DNA from 4 places in the Providencia sp. UF-224 genome. Region 1 is predicted to be linked to each of the others. Evidence: predicted binding sites of a transcription regulator. Region 1 holds the regulator's gene; each other region holds the start of a gene.

Region 1 (2,210 bases):
TTTTCGAGATATGGGGTTTATGTCGTGGATGTGTGTTGCAAGCCCTGACCACCCTTTAGCGAAAATAGGGCATAGCCTAACAGACGATGAAATGCGTGAGTATCCAAGTTTGTGCTTAGAAGATACATCTCGCAGCTTACCTAAACGCGATACTTGGGCGTTGGATAACCAACGGCGTTTAGTTGTCCCCTATTGGGAAAACGGCTTAGCCTGTTTAGCTAATGGGCTGTGTGTGGGGATGGTACCTGAACATCGTGCAGCACCATTGTGTGCTGAAGGTAAATTGGTAGAATTGACACTGGCACAACCATTTCCATCAAGCCCATGCTGTTTAACATGGGTAGAGAAAAATACCTCTCCTGCGCTGAGTTGGTTATTAGATTATCTTGGTGATAATGAAACGCTCAACGCGGAGTGGTTATCAACATAAGTTGAGTTATCGGCGATAGTCAATAAATGGCCCGTCAGCAACAGAACGGCGCTCAACGAGACGAGGGTGAACTTCAATAGTTTGAGCGTCTTCGCGCTTATTCACAATACGGTCTAGTAACATTGCGAACGCCATTTGACCCAAACGCTCTTTAGGTTGGTGGATTGTTGTCAATGCAGGGGTGAAATAGCGTGCGTTTCGCACATTGTCGTAACCGATGATGGAAATGTCTTGTGGAACACGCAAGCCCATTTCATCCGCGGCGCAAATAGCACCCATAGCCATGATGTCACCACCACAGAAAACAGCAGTAGGGCGCTGTTTATGGCTTAAAATCTGCATCATCGCTTTATAGCCAGACTCTGGTTCAAAGTCCCCTTGAACAATCCACTCTTCTTTTAAGGTCACTTTGGCTTCTTCCATGGCTTTTTGGAAGCCAGTCAGACGACCAATCCCTGTATTACGCTCAAGGGAGCCTGGGATCACACCAATGTCACGGTGACCTCTATCAATCAGGTAACGCCCTGCGAGATAGCCCCCATGGAATGAATTGTCGATAATGCTATCGGTGAAATCCCCGCGGGAAGTTCCCCAATCCATCACAACCATTGGAATATTACGATAATCTTCAAGCATCCCGATAAGTGTATCGGGGTATTCGGAACACATAACCAGCAAGCCATCGACACGTTTTTGCGCCAACATCTGTAAGTAGGCTTTTTGTTTACCAAGATTATTGTGAGAGTTACAGAGGATCAGTGTATAGCCTTTTTCGTAGCAGCTATTTTCAACGGACTCAATAACTTCTGCAAAGTAAGGGGCCTCACTTGATGTTGCTAACAAACCAATCGATTTGGTGTGGTTCACTTTTAAGCTACGGGCAACCGCACTAGGCGAATAATTGAGCGATTTGATAGCAGCCCAAACTGCCGCTTTGGTATCATCAGCCACAAAGCGCGTTTTATTAATAACATGGGATACGGTAGTGGTAGAGACGCCAGCGCGTTTCGCCACATCTTTAATCGTTGCCATGGGGGAACAAAACTCCTGACCAACTATAGGTCTCTCTAAGAATTCTAGTTAAAAAATTACCTGCATATTGATGCATAGATCCTTTGCTGGCAATAATTTAGCGATTTGTTGTCGATTTTGTCTGATCTAGCGCAAAAACGAAAGAAATAATTGATGTTATAACATGTGATATAGACACTGGTTTTGCTTTTTTGGATGTGTATACTCAGTAACCTTAATGTTTATGTGGTTATCATTAATTCAATTTTGTTAGGATGAGAGGAACTCATGGATACAGATGTTAAATATGGAATACTAGCAGCAGTGGGTTCATTAGCGATGATTATTTTCATTGCTGTACATTTATTTTAGTTGTGTTTCATCTTCATTGGGTGAATAAATAAGGGCGAGTAATAACTCGCCCTTATTCTATTGGGAAAACATATTAAATTAAGCTAAGTTTTCTTCTACAAATTTCCAGTTTACCAGTGCCCAGAAATTTTCTAAGTATTTAGGGCGCGCATTACGGTAATCGATGTAGTAAGCGTGTTCCCAAATATCAACCGTTAAAACTGGCTTGTCGTCACCTGAAATAGGTGTTGCTGCATTGGAAGTATTGACGATTGCTAAGCTGCCATCGGCTTTCTTAACTAACCAAGTCCAACCTGCACCGAAGTTTTTGGTCGCTGCATCCGTAAATTGCGCTTTAAACTCAGCGAAAGAACCAAATGCCTTATTGATAGCATCTGCAACTTTACCTGTTGGCTCG
Region 2 (2,210 bases), on a different contig from region 1:
CTTTATTCTATCGTTTACTCCCTGAGGCTGAGCCGCTAGAGCTTCTCGCAGAGCGCCTTATTTGGTCTATACCATTATTGTTTTTAATCCGCTTAGTCATTAAAAATAAATCAACGTGGAAACAAATTTGGGCGGATAAAAAATCAATCATTCTTTGTCTTTTTAGTTCGTCTGTAATGGCTATTTCATGGACGACATTCACATATGCACTGACTCATGGACAAGTGCTAGCCGCAAGTTTAGGTTATTTCATTAACCCATTATTTTCTATTTTATTGGGGGTTGTTTTTTTACGTGAAAGGTTAGTTTTTGCGGAAAAAATGGCCGTCACATTTATTTTGGCTGGGGTGGGGTATCAAATCTGGCAGTATGGTGAATTCCCAATTTTAGCATTAGTGATGGGAAGCGCCTTTGCTGTATATGGATTGATCCGTAAGTTTATTCGGTTTGATGTTATTAGCTCATTGTTTTTAGAAGCATTATGGTTGTTACCTGTCGCTGTGGGGATTACTTGGTGGTTATCGTCAAAAGGGTTGAGCGCAGTGGAGGCGGGGGATTGGCAGCTTCGCGCTTTGTACATGCTAGCAGCGCCAGTGACGATTATTCCATTACTCTTCTTTACCGTAGCGATTAAGCGGACATCACTTACAGTTATTGGTCTGGCTCAGTATATAGAGCCAACAATTCAATTTTTACTCGCCGTATTCTTATTTAATGAGTTATTTGATTGGGTCAAAGGAATTAGTTTTTCATTAATCTGGATTGGTTTGCTATTTTGTATTTTGGCGTTATTGCATAAGCAATATACTCAGTTTTCCCAGAAAGAGCCTTTTATTACAGGGCGGGATGAAACTCCTCAGAATTAGAAAATATTTCATTTAATTTCAAAACGCTATGTATTTTATCATAGCCTTTTTATTTCCCGAATAGTAAAGGCAAACGTTTGCGTATATAATCTTCAGCACTATTTTCGCATAGAAGGTCATCAATCATGGAACAGCTAGGAACCGCACTTTGTGCATCTGCAACGAAAGTTATGTTACTGGGCGCGGGAGAGCTAGGTAAGGAAGTTGCCATTGAATGCCAACGCTTAGGAATCGAGGTGATTGCGGTAGACCGCTATGAAAGTGCACCTGCTATGCACATTGCTCATCGCAGCTATACCATAAATATGTTGGATAGCGAGGCATTGAAGCAACTCGTTGCCTTGGAAAAACCTGACTTTATTGTGCCTGAAATTGAAGCGATAGCGACAAAAACATTAGTTGAATTAGAAGATGCTGGGCAAAAGGTTGTGCCCTCAGCTAAAGCTGTTTTTTTAACAATGGACAGGGAAGGTATCCGTCGCCTTGCAGCTGAAACATTAGGTTTACCAACATCTGAATATCATTTCGTCGAAAATAAACCTGATTTTATTGAAGCTGCTGAAAAAATTGGTTTCCCATGTATCGTAAAGCCCGTCATGAGTTCATCAGGAAAAGGGCAAAGTGTTATTCGTTCAAATGCGGATTTAGAAAAAGCGTGGAATTATTCTCAAGAAGGGGGCCGTACAGGACAAGGCCGAGTTATTGTTGAGAAAATGGTTAACTTTGATTTCGAAATAACACTGTTAACGGTTAGTGCTGTCGATGGGATTCATTTTTGTGCTCCTGTAGGGCATCGCCAAGAAAAAGGTGATTACCGTGAATCTTGGCAGCCACAAATGATGAGCGAGAAAGCCTTGAGAAAGGCTCAAGATGTTGCAGCGAAAATTGTATCTGCGCTAGGGGGCTACGGCTTATTTGGGGTTGAATTATTTGTGTGTGGTGATGACATCATTTTTAATGAAGTTTCTCCACGCCCCCATGATACAGGAATGGTAACGCTGATTTCGCAAAACCTTTCTGAATTTGCTTTACATGTACGTGCATTCTTAGGTTTTCCAATTGGTCGAATTCGCCAATATGGGCCAAGTGCTTCAGCTGTTATTCTTCCTGAGCTTCACAGCCGAAATGTGGTGTTTTCTAATATTAAAGATGCACTAGGCTCTGATATTCAATTGCGTTTGTTTGGTAAACCTGAAATTGCAGGGACTCGGCGTTTAGGTGTTGCATTAGCCACTGCTGATTCGATTGAAACTGCGCTGGAAATGGCAAAAAAAGTGGCAGTGACAGTGACGGTATCTGGTTAGTTTTTCAGTATGAAAAAAGGGAATAGTTTCCTATTCCCTT
Region 3 (2,210 bases), on a different contig from region 1:
AAGCATTCCATCGCCATCACACCAATATAACCAAGCTCATCCATCACCGCACTTAACATAGTTTGTGCGGTCTCTTGCTGGGGATTTGTGGATTTTGGGAACGCAACGCTGGTGCGTAAGATGCCTTCTTGGTGCAAATTGTGAGTGATAGGGTAAAAAACGGATTCACCCGCAGCATTACGTGCACCAATGACAGACACTTCAGCATCAAAAGGGATGCCTTGCTCGACAATGCATTCACCGTAGATTTCAGCCGGTAGATTGATTTCATCGCCGGGGCGTATACGCCATTGGCCGCGCCCGTCATAACCGCCTGTTCTGCGCTTGACTATCAGAAAATCACCCAGTGAGGAGAATAATTCAGACCATTGTGCAGGGGATTCAAGCAGTGCCCAAGGGGCGGTTGACAAATTTAAACTATCAAACAGGCTCTTTTGCGGAAAGCGGTCGGCTAAACGCGGGAAAATATCGCGGTTAATAAAGGCATTGTGGCGTGCTAATTCTTTGGTCAATGGCGTTTCAGGCCAACGTTCGATTTCAGCGGTGATCACACTTTGCTGATAAGGAACGGCTTCAGGTTCTGCATCTAGCCCAACAGGGAATACCGCGATGCCCAGCGGCTCACCAGCTTGGCGCAACATACGGCCGAGTTGACCGTTACCCAGTACGCAAACGGGTTTCATTACGCGTCCCTCGGGTCTGGGTTATTGAGTACGTCGTTAGTTTGTGTTTCACGCCATGTGGATAAGCGCTTAAAAACAGCGTCATCAGCGATAGCTAAGACTTGCGCCGCTAGTAATGCGGCATTTGCAGCACCTGCTTTACCAATCGCCAAGGTGCCCACAGGAATACCTTTTGGCATCTGGACGATGGAATATAAGCTATCAACACCACTGAGTGCGGCACTTTGTACAGGAACACCAAAAACAGGCACTAAGGTTTTGGCCGCTAACATCCCCGGTAAATGGGCTGCACCACCAGCGCCTGCAATAATTACATCAAAGCCGTTTGCTTTGGCAGTTTCGGCAAATGAAAACAGTTTATCGGGTGTACGGTGTGCGGAGACAATTTCGACGTGAAAAGGAATTTGGAGTTCGGTTAATACATCAGCAGCGTGCTGCATGGTCGTCCAATCACTTTTCGAACCCATAACAATGGCGATTTTTGCCGCAGATTGAGCAGAAGCTTGGGCAGTCATTTGGTGCTTTCCTGTATTGAAAAAAACGTCACCCGAAGGTGGAGAATTGAATTGAGTCGATCATATCACGACAAAGCAGCAAGGAAAACGTTTGCGTGATTAATAAATAAGCAAACGGTCGCGTTTACGACCAAGAAATTGTCTGTGGTTATTCGAAGGGAAAGAAAATCAGTTCGATGCCTTGTTCATTAATCACAAAGGCAGAACCGTCATGGTGCCATGCACCTAATACTCCACGGAAATGTAGCTTTCCGCCAATATTGATTTCATGAATGGCGGGGCGGTGGGTATGGCCGTGGATCATCCATTGGGCTTGGTGTCTTTGTAGTGCGTCAACAACCGCTTGTGGATTAACATCCATAATGGATTCCGCTTTCATGCTACTGGCATATTGGCTGTTTTTACGCATTTTTTGCGCGATCCGACGGCGAATAAACAGCGGAAGTGTGAGAAAAACACGTTGGATCCAAGGCGTGTGAACTTTTTTACGGTAGTTTTGATAAGCCATATCATCGGTGCACAAGGTATCACCGTGTAGAATTAAAATGCGCTTATCATAAATATCGAGAAGGGTTTCTTGGGGCAAAATTGTCATTCCACACTGCTTGGCATAGCGTTTACCGATTAAAAAATCGCGGTTGCCATGAATGAAATAACAAGGAATGCCTTTTGCTGTGAGCTGTTTTAGCTCGTTTGCGACGCGTTGATGAAGCGGGGTGTTATCGTCATCGCCCACCCAATAATTGAAAAAATCACCGAGGATATACAGGCTATCGGCGTGGATGGCTTGCTGTTGAATAAAATTGATAAAACCGGCGGTGATCGCCGGTTCATCTTCACTCAAATGCAGATCTGCAATGATGTAAGTGGACATAGAGGCAGGATTACTCGCTGACAGTCACTTTTTCAATCACAACATCTTCACGAGGAACGTCTTGGTGGAAACCGCTACGGCCAGTAGAAACGCCTTTGATTTTATCAACCACGTCCATGCCTTCAACGACTTCAGCAA
Region 4 (2,210 bases), on a different contig from region 1:
CGCCAACATAATTGGCTTATGGTAACCTCGTAATTCTTCGCCATTGTGACTGTTCACTTTTTCTTCATAAGTACGGAAGTAACCCAATAATGCAGGGCGACCAAATTCGTTATTGAACGCAGCACCACCTAGAGGGCCTTCCATCATAATATCCAACGCATTCACAATGCGGTCTGGCTTGCCAAAATTCTCTTCCCAAGGCTGTTCAAAGCCAGGAATACGTAAGTTAGAAACGGAAAATCCCACTAAACCTGCTTTTGGTTTTGCGCCGCGCCCTGTCGCGCCTTCGTCACGAATTTCCCCACCTGAACCTGTCGCCGCACCCGGCCATGGCGAAATAGCCGTTGGGTGGTTATGGGTTTCCACTTTCATTAAAATGTGAGTGTCTTCTTGGTGATAGCGATACGTACGCCCTTCAGGCTCAGGGAAGAAGCGCCCCACCAAAGAGCCTTCCATCACGGCCGCGTTGTCTTTATAAGCCGATAACACGTGTTCTGGCGTTTTTTCGAAGGTGTTTTTAATCATCTTAAACAGCGATTTTGGCTGTTCTTCGCCATCAATGACCCAATCTGCGTTAAAAATCTTATGGCGGCAATGTTCGGAGTTCGCTTGCGCAAACATATATAATTCAACGTCTGTTGGGTTACGTTTTAAGCCTGTGAAGGCCGCTTGCAGATAGTCAATTTCGTCATCCGCCAGTGCTAAACCCATTTCTGTATTTGCGGTTGCCAGTGCTTCGCGCCCGCCATTGATGATATCAATGGTTTTCATTGGGGCAGGCTGTTGGTGCGCAAACAAAGCATCTGCTTGTTCAAAAGAAGAAAAAATTGTTTCCATCATGCGGTCATGTAACAGTGCAATCACTTCATGCCACTGCGTTTGCGTTAATGCATCCCCCTGAACGTAGTAGGCAATACCGCGTTCAATGCGTTTAACTTGGCTAAGGCCACAGTTGTGAGCAATATCCGTTGCTTTAGATGACCAAGGAGAAATTGTACCCGGACGTGGAGTGACTAAAATCAGCTTACCGAAAGGGTCATGCTCTGTCAGAGAAGGACCATATTTTAACAAACTGCTCAGTTTGCCTTGCTCACTGTCACTTAACGGCGCTGATAAATCAGCAAAGTGCATATATTCAGCATAGATATCTGTTACAGGCAGTTGTTTTTCTGCAAACAACGCCAAAAGGCGGGTAATACGAAATGCTGATAGAGCAGGTGAACCACGCAAAATTTCCATAGTCTTAATTTCTCTCTTTTAAACGCCAGCCCTGAACATGAAAGCAGGGAAACCGGTGCCCATTATAGAGCAATGTTCATCAATACGAAACCGTTTGCGTGATTAAAAATAAAGCGATTAGTTAAATATTATTCTGTGCTAAATACGATAATATAGGTTGCACCGATCATAATTGTTGAGCAAAATACCCAACCACTGGAATTATAACCATTACTTAGCCATACTCTTTTTTAGACACCACACAACACCAGAGATTGCACGAGAAATTATTATTTGAATAACTTAAAAGTTAACTACTTAATCATCGTGGTTATCGCGCTACTGGCTTCAATGGTCATCGGCTTTAATATCCGCTGGCCCAATACGCAAGATTCACAAATTAATAAAATACTGTCACAAGGTGAATTACGTATTAGTGCCGTCAGCTCGCCACTTATCTATATAGATGAGCAAAAACAGCTTCGTGGTTTTGACTACGAACTTGCTCAAGGCTTTGCTTCGTACCTAGGAGTCAAACTTAAAATCACTATCCGCCCAACATTCGAGCAAATATTTGATGACCTCGAAAATGGTGATGCTGACATCGCTGTTGCTGGGCTTTTGTATAATAAAGACCGATTAACTAAGACAAAAACAGGCCCAAGTTACCTGACGGTAACTCAACAATTGGTCTATCGTAAAGGTTCAACACGGCCGAAATCATTTAATGACATCAACGGTAAGCTGCTTGTCACCTCTGGAACTGCCCACGCGAGTACCTTAAAAGAGCTCGCCAAAGAATATCCAAATTTAAAATGGGAAGAGACATCTAAATACAATACCAATCAAATCCTTGAAATGCTTGCTGATGGTGAAATCGACTATACCCTTGAAGACTCCATTGCGGTTGCATTACAACAGCGCATTCACCCACAAATCGCTGTCGCCTTTGATTTACTCGATGATCACGCGGTCACGTGGTATATGCGTCG

The links. The regulator PurR, encoded in region 1, represses purine synthesis genes. The targets are predictions, from matches to a motif close to CANGCAAACGTTTGCNTG.
Region 2: the regulator PurR is predicted to act here: its motif matches at 933-950, upstream of purT (formate-dependent phosphoribosylglycinamide formyltransferase).
Region 3: the regulator PurR is predicted to act here: its motif matches at 1,279-1,296, upstream of purE (5-(carboxyamino)imidazole ribonucleotide mutase).
Region 4: the regulator PurR is predicted to act here: its motif matches at 1,323-1,340, upstream of purL (phosphoribosylformylglycinamidine synthase).

The regions. Positions count from the first base shown of each region.
Region 1 covers NZ_JBSICC010000011.1:6,046-8,255, forward strand. The annotation lists gene punR (DNA-binding transcriptional activator PunR) at 1-430, shown strand, start outside; gene purR (HTH-type transcriptional repressor PurR) at 437-1,462, opposite strand; gene sodB (superoxide dismutase [Fe]) at 1,892-2,210, opposite strand, start outside.
Region 2 covers NZ_JBSICC010000010.1:67,021-69,230, forward strand. The annotation lists gene rarD (EamA family transporter RarD) at 1-866, shown strand, start outside; gene purT (formate-dependent phosphoribosylglycinamide formyltransferase) at 992-2,170, shown strand.
Region 3 covers NZ_JBSICC010000013.1:79,265-81,474, reverse strand. The annotation lists gene purK (5-(carboxyamino)imidazole ribonucleotide synthase) at 1-683, opposite strand, end outside; gene purE (5-(carboxyamino)imidazole ribonucleotide mutase) at 683-1,198, opposite strand; gene lpxH (UDP-2,3-diacylglucosamine diphosphatase) at 1,347-2,072, opposite strand; gene ppiB (peptidylprolyl isomerase B) at 2,083-2,210, opposite strand, start outside.
Region 4 covers NZ_JBSICC010000003.1:92,334-94,543, forward strand. The annotation lists gene purL (phosphoribosylformylglycinamidine synthase) at 1-1,239, opposite strand, end outside; gene mltF (membrane-bound lytic murein transglycosylase MltF) at 1,513-2,210, shown strand, end outside.